Regions from separate parts of the Rhizobium sp. AN5 genome, predicted to be linked through region 1. Evidence: predicted binding sites of a transcription regulator. Region 1 holds the regulator's gene; each other region holds the start of a gene.
The links. Region 1 encodes LexA, which represses DNA repair genes until DNA is damaged. Its sites were predicted from a motif close to TGTTCNNNNTGTGTTCNG; they were not measured.

Region 1 (5,228 bases):
GCTGGTTCTCACTCGAGATCGCAACTGTCGCCGGAAGACATGGCTGTGGTGGTGCGCGAGATGACGGCGGCGCTCAAAGACGCCGAAGCTGGCGTCTTCATCTGCAGGAAAGACATATGGTGCGTAGCGAGCGCCGCAAGCGGAGAGTGGATCGTCGTTCTGGAAGATGGCCGCTTCGCCGGAAAAGCCTGCGATATTGCCGATATCGTCGTTGTTTCCCGCAGAACCTCTTTTTCGCAGTGCCGCTCGGGTGCACTCCTGCTCAGCCGTGACATCTTGCGGCGTCTCGGTTCTGTGGAAATAGATTTTGCCAACAAGAGGGAGGAGGGTGTGGCGAGCGGGCTGCGCGCCGCAATCGCCGGAACGGACAGGCCCTGGAGCCAGCACCGTTATTACGACTGGAAGTGCGGACGTTTCGACCGTGATCTGCCGCAGCCCATCATCCGGCTGCTGGCGGCGTCGCAATGACCGCCGCAAACGTAGATCATCAGGCCATTGCGCGCAGATCTTCAGTCAATTCGCCTATCCCGCCAACTTCCTCTTCATGACCAGCGTCCCGCCAGCTCTCCTTCAAACCGGCCTCGTACCATTCTTGCATGGCAGGCAGGGCGAGCAGCCGGTCGCAATAGGCTTTCGCTGCTGGCGAAAGATCCGCGCTGCCATAGGTCTGGAAACGGAATGCAACCGGGCAGAAGAAAGCATCGACCGCCGTGAATTTCTGACCGGCAAGATACGGCCCGCCGAATTTCGTGAGACCCTCGCTCCACAACGCATCGATCCGCTTTATATCGGCCTTAAGCCCGGCATCGCCACCCCTGGGTTTGACCCGAATGCCCACCGACATGGGATAAAGATTGCGCAGCGACGAAAAGCCGGCATGCATCTCACTCGCGGCCGAACGCGACCAAGCCCTCGCATGCTTGTCGCTTGCCCAGACGCCCTGGTGTCTTTCGGCAAGATATTCGACGATCGAAAGCGTTTCCCAAACCGTCATACCCTCGTCGACCAGGCAGGGCACCTTGCCCGTCGGCGAAAAGGAGGAGAAGGAGACGCCTTCACCGAACGGAATGAGCTTTTCATCAAAGGCGATACCGAGCGTGCGCATCAATACCCACGGCCGCAGCGACCATGAAGAATAGTTCTTGTTGGCTATATAAAGATCGTACATGGCGTATCTCCCGGATATGACGCGCATTTCTACACCTGCCAAGCGTTCATGGAATATCGAAAATTATCCATGGCTCCCATAAACGCCGTTGATGAATGGTGATGTGGGGTCGCTGAGAGCGCGCCTCGCGATAAGTCACCCTTTGGTGATGACTAGAAACTGACTGCGCAGCACGACAGAACTACGTTGCTAAAAAACAGCGGATGGGATCACTTCGACAATTACAGAGAGCAGCCCATTCGCCACCACGCCTGTAGCTAGACCGAAGCATCTGTATGGAGCAGGAGCTCAGTTTAGAAAGGGCAACGCGCATAGGCTGAATGGTGCATATCCTCGTGCACCCGCAAAAGCACGCCACGTTTGGAAACAGCCAAAACTATTATAGGCGCCATCTTCACGATGACGCCTATTGTAAAGTGAATACATTCGGTTCGATAAGATCAATGGTAGCGGCGGATCAGCCCCACCAGCTTGCCCTGAATTTTCACCCGGTCCGGCCCGAAGATACGGGTCTCATAGGCTGGGTTTGCCGCCTCGAGCGCAATGGAGGCTCCCTTGCGGCGGAAGCGCTTCAGCGTGGCTTCCTCGTCATCCACCAGAGCCACAACGATATCCCCGGGATTGGCGGTGTTGCCGTTGCGGATGATGACTGTGTCGCCGTCGAAAATGCCGGCCTCGATCATCGAATCACCCTTGACCTCAAGAGCGTAATGTTCGCCCGTGCCAAGCATGTCCACTGGCACGGCCACATCATGGGTGTTGTTCTGGATGGCGGAAATCGGCACGCCCGCAGCGATGCGGCCCATGACCGGCACGGTGACAGCCCCGCCCAGATCGTTGGCCGGCGTCTTGGGGGCGGGGGCCGGTTCCGGCGTCTTGGGCTTGCCAAGGCTGCCTTCGATAACGCTTGGCGAAAAGCCGCGCTGCGGCCTTGCGCCCGGCGTATAAGCCTCGGGCAGCTTGATGACTTCCAGCGCCCGAGCCCTATTCGGTAGCCGACGAATGAACCCGCGCTCTTCGAGAGCGGTTATCAGGCGGTGGATGCCGGATTTCGAAGCAAGATCGAGTGCGTCCTTCATTTCATCGAAGGAGGGCGGCACGCCGGACTCTTTCATTCGTTCATGAATGAAGAGAAGCAATTCCTGCTGTTTGCGCGTGAGCATGAGGAAAACACCCTTTAGAATCGTAGTGGAAGTCGCGAAACAAATACAGAACGAACACTATATGTTCCATATGTGTTCTGCAATCCCCTAAAATTTCGTGAAGGTGGCATCTGTTGCTGTGATGATTTGCCTCACAGCACGCAATTGTGCTTTTGTGCGGTCGAAACCGTCCCGGCATGCTCCGGGCGGAAGGCCAGCAGGATACATGTCATGACGAAACCCTATAGCGTTGACCATCTCGTTTTGCCCGTGGAAGTCATAGGCGTCGCCGTGAAGCGCCTCGTCAGTCTTGGCTTTACGGTTGCGCCGGAGGCTCTGCATCCTTTCGGCACCGAAAATGCCTGCGTATTTTTCGCCGATGGCACGTATCTGGAGCCGCTCTCAATTGCTGATCCGGCTAAATATAATGCCTCGATAGAGAGGGGTGATGTGTTCACGGGCAGGGATGTGGCCTTCCGGCAACGGGACGGGCAGGAGGGTTTTTCGGCTCTTGTCGCCAGGACCGAAGACGCCTTGATTGACCATGAGCGGTTTCGGGCAGCCGGCCTTTCGGCGGGCGATGTTTTCGAGTTTTCGCGGCCTGTTCGGATGCCGGATGGCTCGCAAGGCGAGGCGGCGTTCCGGCTGGCTTTTGCGGCAAGCGGGGCGGCCGCGGATTTCTTTTTGTTCAGTTGTCAGCGGCTTCAAGCCCTGCCGGGCGATCGCACCATGCTGGAGCGCCACGCCAATGGTGTCACCGGCCTCAGTGAAATCGTCCTGTTTTCTGGCGGCGATGCGAAGGTGGCGGGCCTGATCGAGACGGTGTTTGGCTGTGAAGGCAAACTGTCTCCGGGCGGTGATATGGTTTTCGCAACCGGCAACGCCAGCATCAGATTGACCGGAAAACCGCCTTTCAGCGGGCAGGCCCTGAATGCTCAGGATGGCAACGAAGGCGGATTGCGCGGCGCGGGCATCGTCTTTTCGTCACACGATCTTGCCGTGACAGAAGCGGTGCTTGCTGCTAATGGCGTGTCCTGCGCAAAAGCGGACGGCCGTCTGGTGGTGCCCGTAGCACCCGGTCAGGGTGTTGCCTTCGCCTTCGAGGAAAAATGATGAGCGTTACGAACAATCTTAAAGTCACTGCCGGCGACGGCGCCAGCAAGGTTTCCTTCTCGAATACCGAGCGGTTTTCGCTGATTGCCGGCCCCTGCCAGATGGAAAGCCGCGAACATGCCTTCATGATCGCTGGCGTCCTGAAGGAGCTTTGCGACAAGCTTGGAATAGGGCTTGTCTACAAGTCCTCTTTCGACAAGGCGAACCGCACTTCGCTTTCCGGCAAACGCGGCATCGGCCTGGATAACGCGATGCAGGTTTTTGCCGATCTCAAGAAGGAATTCGGTTTTCCTGTTCTGACCGACATCCACACGGAAGAGCAATGCGCCATCGTTTCCGAGGTGGTGGACGTGCTGCAGATTCCGGCGTTCCTAAGCCGCCAGACCGATCTTCTCGTTGCCGCCGCCAAAACCGGCCGCGTCATCAACGTCAAGAAAGGCCAGTTTCTGGCGCCCTGGGACATGAAGAACGTGCTTGCCAAACTGAATGAGAGCGGCAATGCGAATGTGATGTTGTGCGAGCGCGGCGCGTCCTTCGGTTACAACACGCTGGTTTCCGACATGCGCTCGTTGCCGATCATGGCAGCGCTCGGCGCACCTGTCGTGTTCGACGCCACCCATTCGGTGCAGCAGCCGGGCGGGCAGGGCGGCTCCACAGGTGGCCAGCGCGAATTCGTCGAGACGTTGGCGCGTGCGGCCGTTGCGGTTGGCGTGGCTGGCCTCTTCATCGAGACCCATGAGGATCCGGACAATGCGCCGTCAGACGGCCCTAACATGGTCCACCTGAAGGACATGCCGAAACTGCTCGAAAAGCTTCTGGCTTTCGACGCGATTACGAAAGCCTGATCGGCTGACCGTTACGGCGGGCACTTTTGTGCCAATCGATTTTAATGGCGGGCGGGCCGTTTCCGCTGCCCACCGTCATTGTAATTTCTTCGCCATCGTCTAAGACAGGCGACGGAAAATATCTGTTCCATTCCCAAGGGAGAGACCATGACTGCCATTACCGATATCATCGCGCGCGAAATTCTCGACAGCCGCGGCAATCCGACCGTTGAAGTCGACGTTTATCTCGAAGACGGCTCCATGGGCCGTGCCGCCGTTCCCTCCGGCGCCTCCACCGGCGCGCATGAGGCGGTTGAGCTGCGCGATGGCGGCAAGCGTTATCTCGGCAAGGGCGTGGAAAAGGCGGTCGAAGCCGTCAATACGGAAATCTTCGACGCCATCGGCGGTTTCGACGCTGAAAACCAGATCCAGATCGACCAGATGATGATCGCGCTCGACGGCACGCCGAACAAGTCTCGCATCGGCGCCAACGCCATCCTCGGCGTGTCGCTTGCCATTGCGAAGGCTGCCGCTGAAGCCTCCGGCCTGCCGCTTTACCGTTATGTCGGCGGCCCGAACGCGCATCTGCTGCCGGTTCCGATGATGAACATCATCAACGGTGGCGCGCATGCCGATAACCCCATCGACTTCCAGGAATTCATGATCCTGCCGGTCGGCGCAGAAAACATTCGCGAAGCCGTGCGCATGGGCTCCGAAGTCTTCCATACGCTGAAAAAAGAACTGTCCGCACAGGGCCACAACACCAATGTCGGCGATGAGGGCGGTTTTGCACCGGGTCTCGAAAGCGCGCCGGCAGCACTCGATTTCATCATGAAGTCGATCGAAAAGGCTGGCTACCGTCCGGGCGACGACATGTTTATCGGTCTCGACTGTGCCGCGACCGAATTCTTCAAGAACGGCAATTACGTTTATGAAGGCGAAGGCAAGACCCGTTCGCCGATCGAGCAGGCCGAATACCTC
Region 2 (5,228 bases), 660 kb from region 1:
TGCCATTGCCGAATTTGATATGGAAAACGCGGTCTCCGACCACGAATTTCGACGGTGTGTCGGCAACCGATTTGGCCACCAGTTCGCCGTCGATCGTGCGGGCGCGGGGGCCGCTTTCGCCATAACCGATCCGCTCCACCGCATGGCCGGAGCGTGTGCCCCAGTTATCGCGGGTCGCGTCGGACTTGTTGGCCTGGGCACGTTTCCAGCCGGGGGTGGAGTAATTGTTGGCGAAGGGTTCTGCCTTGTCGAAACGGGACTGGCCATAACCGCCGCGTCCGCCGTAACCGCCGTAATTGGTGTCAGATGCCGCGACATCCACGTGGGCCGGCGGCAGTTCATCGAGAAAACGCGAGGGCAGGGTGGATTGCCACAGACCATGGATACGCCGGTTCGATACGAACCAGATATGGCACAGCTTCTTGGCGCGGGTGATGCCGACATAGGCTAGACGACGTTCTTCCTCCAGACCGGAGCGGCCGCCTTCGTCCAACGCCCGCTGATGCGGGAACAGACCTTCTTCCCAGCCGGGAAGGAAGACTGTGTCGAATTCCAGCCCCTTGGCGGAATGCAGCGTCATGATGGAAACGGCATCGAGATTTTCGTTCTGCTCGGCATCCATGACGAGAGCGACATGCTCGAGGAAACCGCGCAGGCTCTCGAAGGCCTCCATCGAGCGTATGAGTTCCTTCAGGTTTTCCAGCCGACCGGGCGCTTCCGCCGTCTTGTCGGCCTGCCACATGGCGGTATAGCCACTTTCGTCAAGGATCTGCTCGGCAAGTGTGGTGTGTTCGGTGTTTTCCAGAAGCCCCTGCCAGCGGCGGAAATCCTGTACTACGTCGAACAGCGCCTTGCGCGCCTTGGGTTTCAACTCGTCGGTCTCGATGATGTCCGTTGCCGCTGCCAGCATCGGAATGTCGCGGGCGCGGGCGTAATCATGCAGATTGCGGATGGTCGTGTCGCCCAGCCCGCGCTTGGGGGTGTTGACGATGCGCTCGAAGGCCAGATCGTCGGCTGGCTGGCAGACAAGGCGGAAATAGGCCATGGCATCGCGGATTTCGAGACGCTCATAAAAGCGCGGACCGCCGATGACGCGGTAATTGAGGCCAAGCGTGACGAAACGGTCTTCGAACTCGCGCATCTGGAAGGAGGCGCGAACGAGAATGGCCATGTCGTTCAGCTTGTGGTTCTTGCGCTGAAGCTGCTCGATCTCCTCGCCGACGGCGCGGGCTTCCTCTTCGGAATCCCAGGCCGCATGCACCACGACCTTCTCATCGTCGGGGCTGCTGCGCTCGGTGAACAGGGTCTTGCCGAGACGCCCTTCATTATGGGCGATCAGATGGCCGGCGGTGCCGAGAATATGCTCGGTTGAGCGGTAGTTACGCTCCAGCTTGATGACCTTGGCACCGGGAAAATCCTTGTCGAAGCGCAGGATGTTGTCCACTTCGGCGCCGCGCCAGCCATAGATCGACTGGTCGTCGTCGCCGACGCAGCAGACGTTTTGCGGCTCGCCTTTGGGGCGCTGGGCGAGAAGCCTGAGCCACATATATTGCGCCGTATTGGTGTCCTGATACTCGTCCACCAGAATGTAGCGGAATTTCTGGTGGTACTCCTTCAGAATATCTGGATTGCGGCGGAAGATGCTGATCGGGTGCAGCAGAAGATCGCCGAAATCGCAGGCGTTCAGCGTTTTCAGCCGGTTCTGATAGGCCGTGTAAAGTTCGCGGCCCTTGCCATTGGCAAAGGCGCGGGAATCGCCCTCGGGAATATCCGGCGGCGTCAGTCCCTTGTTCTTCCAGCCGTCAATCATGCCGGCGAATTGTTTGGCCGGCCAGCGCTTGTCATCAAGACCTTCGGCCTGGATGAGCTGCTTGATCAGCCGCACCACATCGTCGGTGTCGAGAATGGTGAAATCAGACTTCAGGCCGATGAGTTCGGCATGGCGACGCAAGAGCTTGACACCGATGGAGTGGAAGGTGCCGAGCCAGGGCATGCCCTCAACCGCGCCGCCGACCAGAACGCCAATACGTTCCTTCATCTCGCGGGCGGCCTTGTTGGTGAAGGTCACGGCCAGAATCTGGCTTGGATAGGCGCGTCCGGTCGCCAGAATATGGGCGATGCGGGTGGTCAGAACGCGGGTCTTGCCGGTGCCGGCGCCCGCAAGCACCAGAACCGCGCCGTCCAGTGTCTCCACGGCCTCGCGCTGTTCCGGGTTGAGGCCGGAAAGATAGTCGGGCGTGGGCCGTGCCTGATCGCGTGCCGCCATGGCGCGCGCGGCAATGCCAAGCCCGCCGGCGTTGCCTGCATCGGCATTGTTCGTCGCCTTGCGCGGCGTCTCAGGTTCTTCGTCGAAGAACGGCATATCGTCAAAACTGTTGCTCATGCGGCCCAATGTAGTGATTCGGGATATAAAGGCTAGAACCGTGTTCTGCTTTTATTCCGGTATCATCCGTCAAAACGCCTATTCCAAGACGTTTTTTCGTCTCAGGCCCGCCTGTCGGCATCAAAAGCCGCGTCCACCGGCAATTGCAGCGCCACGGCCAGCTGGTTGGTCTTGGCGGCAAGGGCGATGACCCGCATAAGATCGGCATGCTGTTCGCCCGTCATGCCCTTGGCTTTTGCAGCCGCGGCATGGGAGTGGGCGCAATAGGAGCAGCCATTGGTGACGGAAACGGCGATATAAAGCATTTCCTTCACCAGCGGATCGAGCGCTGAAGGTGTGGCCATCACCGCCTTGACCTCGGCCCAGGTCTTTTCCAGAAGATCGGGGTCGAAGGCGAGGTAGAGCCACATATTGTTGATGAAATCCGATTTCCGCGTTGCGCGGATATCGTCGAACACAGCCTTGACGCGCGGGTTGGCTTCGGGATTTTCGGCTTTCGTTACGGTGCTCATGCATTCCTCCGGTCATGGCTATTTAAGCTGCAGATTAGCGGATTGGCGAATGTTTGCGACAGAAATGGCCGTCAGTGCGCTTTCGACGACAATTCATCACAAATTACAATTATGTAAGGAACGGATTTGTGCGTTGCCTTCGTTAAGGCATGCGGGAATACTTCTACCGTTCCGAAAGCTCTTTTCGGGGCGGGTTTATGCTGTGCGGATAATCGGAGAAATGTATGCGGGTGTGGAAACAGGTGGGTGTCTGTCTTGCTGTGGCGGGAGCAGGACTCTGTCTTTGGGGGTTTTATTCACCCGAAGCGCGGAATCTGCTCGCGGGTATCGGCATCGGCAAAACACCGGCCGGCGCGGTCGAGGTTGCCGCATCCGGTGCCGGAACACCCGGTTCGTCATCCGGACAAAATGCCGGCGCCGCACGCCGTGATGGCAATGCGACCCTGGTGGCGATGGCCCCGGTCAAGCAAGGCACGGTCAATGACAGGCTGAACGCCATCGGCAGTGGCGAGGCCATACAGTCGGTCATCGTCATGCCGCAGACATCAGGCACGCTTTCGGAAATCCGCATTTCATCCGGCGCCCGCGTCGTAAAGGGGCAGGTGCTCGCGCGGCTCGATGACGAGGAGCAGGTGATCGAGCGGGACAAGGCGCAGGTTGCGCTACGCAGCGCCGTCGAAAAATCGAGTTCCTACAGTAACCTGAAATCCGTATCCCGCCTTGATGTGCTGGACGCGCAGATTGCCGAGGAAGCCGCAAAACTCGCGCTGAGCACCGCCGAGCTGAACCTCAGGCGTCGCGACATCGTCGCGCCGATTGAGGGTGTTGTCGGGATCGTGGCCGCCAATATCGGCGACAATGTCACCACGCAATCAACGATCGTCGGCATCGATGACCGTTCTCAAATTCTTGTCAATTTCTGGGCGCCGGAACGGTTCGCAACTGCAATTACCGTCGGAATGCCTGTAGAGGCCACCTCGATTTCACGCCCCGGCGAGACGTTCAAAGGTGAGGTCGAGGCCGTCGACAACCGTGTCGACGCCGCAAGCCGTACCATCCGCATCCGGGCACGGTTTGCCAACGACAAGGACGAGCTTCGGGCCGGTATGTCCTTCGGTGTCACCATGCGTTTTGCCGGAGAGACCTATGCTTCCGTCGATCCGCTGGCTGTGCAGTGGGATGCCGAAGGTTCCTATGTCTGGCGCGTGACCGACAATAAATCGGCCAAGGTGCGGGTGCAGATCGTGCAGCGTAACCCCGACGCCGTTCTCGTGAAAGCGGAACTGGCGGAAGGCGATCAGGTCGTGACCGAAGGATTGCAGCGGGTGCGGGAGGGTGGTGCCGTCCGTGTCGCAAGCCAGCCGAAGCCCGAGGAGGTTGCCAGCCAATGACGACTCAGCCGCCTTCGGGTAAGGATTCCAAGCTCGCCTTCACCGCACTGTTCGTTCGCCGTCCCATTCTGGCGGCGGTTCTCAATACGTTGCTTGTGGTTGCCGGCCTTGCCGCGCTGGTTGGCGTTGAGGTGCGCGAGTTGCCGGATGTGGACCGGCCGTCCATCAGCGTCAGGACGACCTATGAAGGTGCGGCGCCCGAAACCATCGATCAGGAAGTGACGCAGACTATCGAGGGGGCTGTTGCGCGCGTCAGCGGTGTCAAAACCATCTCCTCCAATTCGCAATTCGGCACCAGCCGCGTAACGATGGAATTCGGCGACAATGTCGATATGGCCGTTGCCGCAAACGATGTGCGCGATGCCATTGGCCGCGTAACCAACCAGTTGCCTGATGATGCTGACGAGCCGCAGATCATCAAGGCGGATTCCGACAGCCAGCCGATCATGCGTCTTGCCGTCACTTCGTCCACGCTCAGCATGGAAGATCTGACCAAGCTGGTGGATGACGAGGTCATCGACCGCCTGGCCGCCGTCGATGGCGTGGCGGATGTGGAGCTTTACGGCGATCAGGAAAAAGTATTCCGCGCCGATCTCAATCAGGCCGCACTTGCCAGCCGTGGTCTGACGGTGACGGATATTTCCACCGCGCTGGCCAGTGCCGCGCTGGATGTGCCGGCGGGATCGCTGAAAAGTTCGACGCAGGACATCGTCGTGCGCGCGACCGCGAGCCTCACGAAGCCTGAGGATTTTTCCAACCTTCTGATCAAGGACAATATCCGCCTGCGCGATGTGGCAACCGTGATGCTGGGGGCGGATGACGAATCCACCTCGCTGCGGTCCAACGGTGTGCAGGGTGTGGGTCTCGGCGTTATCCGGCAGGCGCAGTCCAATACGCTCAATATCTCCACCGGCGTGAAGGCTGCCGTCGAGGCCATGTCGG
Region 3 (5,228 bases), 800 kb from region 1:
TCAAGAAAAACGCATTGACCAGATCGATGGTGGCGTATTGGGGCAAAAGCACGCTCTTTGCCACCGACAACGAAATCAGGCCGGAAATACCCGCAATCGCGCCCAGCGCGAAGCGGGACAGGAGTGGCTCCTTGCGCCACCGCGCGAAAAGCCCGCCCGCTCCCGCAAGATAGGCCAGAGCCGCACAGCCGTTGAACAGGGCCGCACGATAAGCGTTGTTGTCAGCCACCTGCTGTGCAAGGACAATTGCCAGCAAGGCAATGAAACAGACAGTTGACACTGTCCTCCTGCTGGCAGCACGTCCGTCGCTCAGGATTTTCAGGCCAAGCCAGATCAGCGCATAACCCACAATACCGAAGACGATGCTGCCGAATTGCCACAAGGCCGGAGACATTATTCCCCACTCACCATACCCAGCGAGCGTGGAGCCGGCAGCCATGGCTGCGAAGCCTGCTGCAAGAGATGTCGGGCCGCGCAAACCACGATTTGTGAGCTTCAGATATATAAAACTCAGCATTCCAACAATGTAAGAACACTTTTGCATCAGTATCACTGTTGCAAGATCTAGTTCGCCGAGCATCATACATCCACGCAATGAATAAATATAAATAGCTGAATTATAGTATCAAGTATAAAATTTCAATAAAAATAACCAATAAACAAAAATTTAATCATATCGATGAAGACATCGATGATCATCCAATATAACATAGCAATACACAAAACGGTCTATTCGAATAATCTTATAAAATCAATTTCATTCCTGAAATTTTGCATTTCCGCCTGCTTCTGCCGCGAGTCGGGAAGGCGAAGAAGATAGGAAGGGTGCACCGTGACAAAAAGCGTCCGCTCCTCCTGCATCGGAATCGGGCGACCCCGAACCTCGGAGACCTTTTCCTTTCCGCCCGTCAGCGCATAAAGCGCAGTTGCACCCATGGCAACGATAAGCTTCGGCCGTACCAGCTCGATTTCCTTGTTAAGCCACCAGCGGCATTGCTGCACCTCGCCCGCATCCGGTCGCTGGTGGATGCGCCGCTTGCCGCGGGCCTCATATTTGAAGTGTTTGACGGCGTTGGTGACATAAAGCTTTTTGCGGTCAATACCGGCTTCAACCAACGTCCGGTCGAACAGCCGACCAGCGGGACCGACGAAAGGTTTTCCGGCAAGATCCTCGTGATCTCCCGGCTGTTCCCCGACGATCATCACTTTCGCATCTTCAGGTCCCATGCCGAATACCGTCTGCGTTGCCTTGCAATGCAGGGCGCAGCGCGTGCATTGGCCAGCCTCCCGCGCCAATGAAGCGAGCGTACCGTCCGGCGCCAGTGGCGGCTCTTCACGCGCCGAGGCCGCCGCCTGCAGGCGGTGATGGAATGGTTGCGGCTGGCTCGCAGCCTTTGCCGCCATCTCCAGCACCCGCGCCTCGGCACCGAGAACGAGACCTGGAATAAGCTCGGCTTCCGGTAGATTCTTCCAGTATTTCTTTGGCATCTCTGCCGTCATCGCTTTTATCTTAAGACGCGCCGGATTGAATATATTGGCATAATAGGTTCGCCACAGCTCGTCCGTTTCATCCGTCAGCTCAGGCTTGGACGCGGCCTGCCGCGATGTCTCCAGCACGTTTCCGTCCCACCGCGCGGAGCCGTTGGGTGTCGCGATCAGCCAGTCCATATCCGTGAACCGCCGCTGGAAAAACGGGGCCGTACGCTCGACGATGAAGTGATCCGGCTCGAACCATGCGACGAAGCGCCGCCGCCCGCCCTGCCCCTGCGGCAAGGATAATTCCTTGAAGCGAACAAAGGCCGTCATCTTGTGACAATCGCGACGGACCGATTTTTCAAGCTGCCGGGCTTCGGAAACATCCGCATCGGACTTGAACTGCAACAGGGCGCGATCCCGCTTCAGCCGCCACAGCAACCGGTAAAGCAGTGCGAAACGACCCGGATCGCTATGACAGATAATCGCTTGCGCCAAAGTCAGAAAGGAGGCTGGAACGGATACCTGCACGTCATCCGCACGGGCCGCCGGCAAAGGCTCTCCGGCAAAATCGAGAAGCCCCGCTTTGTCATCCCGCAACCGCCAGTCAATCGCCTCCGGCGGCACATTGGCGGCGAGAGCCGCGCGCGCCGCATCACGCCACTCTCCGAAATCGCCCCGCCCTTCCAGAACCGGGCCGTACATCACAGCAGCGATAACTGTTCGGGCTGCGGAGCAAACATCGCTCGCAAATCCGGCCGTTCTGTCAGCTTGCCCGGCGTCCAGCCCTCGGCGACGATGAAGGCCTTCACCTTTTTCACGGAAACGCCGAAGCGGGCGATATCCTCCAGCCGCAACCGTCGAAACCGGCGTGAAGACAGGATCGAGGCGACCGTCTTGGTACCGAAGCCGGGCACGCGCAGCAATATTTCACGATCCGCCACGTTCACGTCCACCGGAAAACGGTCGCGATTTTTCAGCGCCCAGGCAAGCTTCGGATCTATATCGAGATCGAGCATACCGTTACCGCCGATCGCGGTTATTTCACCAATGTCGAACCCATAAAAACGATAAAGCCAGTCGGCCTGATAAAGCCTGTGTTCCCGCATCAAAGGCGGTTTGATGAGCGGCAGGTTCTTCGACGAATCCGGAATGGGGCTGAAAGCCGAATAATAGACGCGCCGCAAACCATAGCTGCCATAAAGCCGGGCGCTGGTGGACAGAATGGTGCTGTCATCAGCCCCATCCGCCCCCACGATCATCTGCGTGCTCTGTCCGGCAGGCGCAAAACGTTTGGTCTTTCGCGTCCTGACAGTCGGCTCCCCCGCCTCCTCGATCTTCAGGCGGATATCGGCCATCGAGCGGCGGATATTGGCGGGCTGCTTTTCCGGCGCAAAACGGCTGACGCCGCTATCGGTCGGCAATTCGATGTTGATCGACAGCCGGTCGGCGTAAAGCCCCGCTTCCTCAATAAGCTTTGGCGATGCTTCGGGAATGGATTTCAGATGGATATAGCCGCGAAAGCCATGTGTTACGCGCAGTTCCCGCGCCACCCGCACCATCTCTTCCATCGTATGATCGGACGAGCGGATAATGCCGGAAGAGAGAAACAGCCCCTCGATATAGTTGCGCCGATAGAACTCCAGCGTCAGCCACACCACCTCCTCGGCAGTAAACCGCGCCCGCTCGACATTGCTCGAAGAACGATTGATGCAATAGGCGCAATCATAGATGCAGAAATTGGTGAGCAGTATCTTCAGGAGCGAAATGCAGCGCCCATCTGGCGCATAGGCATGGCATATGCCCGACCCCTCCGTGGAGCCAAGTCCGCCGGATGCAGCAGAGCTGCGTTTCGTCGTGCCGCTGGAGGCACAGGACGCATCGTATTTGGCCGCATCGGAAAGAATGGCCAGCCGTTGCCTGATTGACTTCTTCATGGTTATGTTCACTATATGTTCTATTGAAAAATGTCAATCTCATCTGTTAAAGCCCTGAACGAATGCAAGAAAATGCCCGTCTCAAATTTGCTGGCATTTCGCTGTCGTCTTCTGATATAGTCGGCTTAGTTATGATTTTGGCATGGTTCCGGAGTTCCCCTCCGGAACCTGTTTCTTTTTGTGTCTGCAAGTAAAGCGACAGGACTGCGAAGGATAAAAAAATGGTAGAAAAAGTACCGATGACGCACGGTGGATTCATCAAGCTGCAGGAGGAGCTGCGCTTTCGCCAGCAGGAGGAGCGTCCCCGTATCATCGAGGCAATTGCGGAGGCGCGCGCCCATGGCGACCTTTCGGAAAACGCCGAATACCACGCTGCCAAGGAAGCCCAGAGCCATAACGAAGGCCGCATCACCGAACTCGAAGATCTGACCGCACGCGCGGAAGTCATCGACCTGTCCAAGATGTCCGGTTCCAAGATCAAGTTCGGCGCCACCGTCAAGCTGATCGACGAGGATAGCGACGAGGAAAGAATCTATCAGATCGTTGGCGACCAGGAAGCCGATGTGAAGGCTGGACGCATTTCCATTTCCTCGCCCATCGCCCGCGCCCTCATCGGCAAGGAAGTCGGTGACAGCATCGAAGTCAACGCACCGGGCGGCGCCAAGGGTTACGAGATTCTCGCCGTACAGTGGGGCTGATCTGCCCTTTCATGCAATGCGCCCCTGGGGCGCATTGCATTGATATCCTGAACTGAACATCCTGCCTTAGCCGCAAAGACGGAAGCCCATCTTGTCCCACGCCAGTCTGAAAGATGTGCAGGTGCTTGCGCCGAACTTCAAGCGCAGGCTCTCCGGCGTTACCTCCACCATCGTTCAGCTTATTCCGGTACAAAACCGGCTGGGTCAGAAAGTGGCCGTCATCGGCCCGGGCCTGCCGCAGCATCTGCCACATGTGCGCTTCCGTGATCTGTGGCGGCTCTGGCAAAACGGCCCGCTCAGCGGTCCGCGCATCTGGCACGCCCGCCGCAATCTCGAAATGTTGCCGGGCATTCTCATGCGTGACGTGCTGCGCATGCAGGTGAAGCTGATGTTCACCTCGGCGGCGCAAAGGCGACATTCCGCCTATACCCGCTTTCTGATTTCGAAAATGGATGCGGTCGTCGCGACAAGCGGCCGCTCAGGCTCGTTTCTGGAAGTACCACACAGCGTCGTCATGCATGGCGTCGATACCGAGCTGTTTCACCCCGCAACCGGCCCGGAGGATACGGTCGCTTCGACCGGCCTGCCGGGGCAATATCTCATCGGATGTTTTGGACGGGTGCGCCACCAGAAGGGCACAGACCTTTTCGTGCGCGCCATGATCGAACTCCTGCCCGACTATCCCGAATGGACGGCCGTCGTTTCCGGCCGCGTGACGGGAGAGCACAAGGCCTTCGCCGACAAGCTCGTGGCCGATGTCGCAGCAGCCGGTCTTGCGGACCGCATCGCGTTTCAGGGCGAGGTGGACGACATCAAGCCCTGGTATCGGCGGCTGACCCTCTATGTCGCGCCGTCACGCAACGAGGGCTTTGGCCTGACGCCACTGGAAGCCATGGCGTCTGAGACGGCTGTCGTTGCCAGCAATGCCGGCGCCTATGAGGAAATGATCGTCAAGGGCGAGACCGGCATGGTCGTTGAGGCCGGCGACTACGCGTCCCTGCGGGATGCCATTAAAACCTATCTTGCCGATCCTGCTCTCGCCAGGGACCATGCCCGCGCCGGACTTGCGCATGTGCGCACTGCATTTCCGCTGGAAAAAGAGGCGACAAGCCTCGGCACG

Region 2: a site for LexA is predicted at 2,425-2,442, ahead of CRP02_RS21555 (ATP-dependent helicase). Genes of this name have one in related genera too.
Region 3: a site for LexA is predicted at 3,416-3,433, ahead of CRP02_RS22155 (putative DNA modification/repair radical SAM protein). Genes of this name have one in related genera too.

Annotation. Positions count from the first base shown of each region.
Region 1 is NZ_OCMJ01000004.1:1,137,253-1,142,480, forward strand. Features, by position in the region: gene CRP02_RS18000 (ComEC/Rec2 family competence protein) at 1-468, shown strand, start outside; gene CRP02_RS18005 (glutathione S-transferase family protein) at 488-1,168, opposite strand; gene lexA (transcriptional repressor LexA) at 1,609-2,331, opposite strand; gene CRP02_RS18015 (VOC family protein) at 2,542-3,423, shown strand; gene kdsA (3-deoxy-8-phosphooctulonate synthase) at 3,423-4,268, shown strand; gene eno (phosphopyruvate hydratase) at 4,416-5,228, shown strand, end outside.
Region 2 is NZ_OCMJ01000004.1:1,800,022-1,805,249, reverse strand. Features, by position in the region: gene CRP02_RS21555 (ATP-dependent helicase) at 1-2,383, opposite strand, end outside; gene CRP02_RS21550 (carboxymuconolactone decarboxylase family protein) at 2,485-2,895, opposite strand; gene CRP02_RS21545 (efflux RND transporter periplasmic adaptor subunit) at 3,120-4,286, shown strand; gene CRP02_RS21540 (efflux RND transporter permease subunit) at 4,283-5,228, shown strand, end outside.
Region 3 is NZ_OCMJ01000004.1:1,932,815-1,938,042, forward strand. Features, by position in the region: gene CRP02_RS22145 (GGDEF domain-containing protein) at 1-580, opposite strand, end outside; gene CRP02_RS22150 (UdgX family uracil-DNA binding protein) at 730-2,178, opposite strand; gene CRP02_RS22155 (putative DNA modification/repair radical SAM protein) at 2,178-3,410, opposite strand; gene greA (transcription elongation factor GreA) at 3,632-4,108, shown strand; gene CRP02_RS22165 (glycosyltransferase family 4 protein) at 4,200-5,228, shown strand, end outside.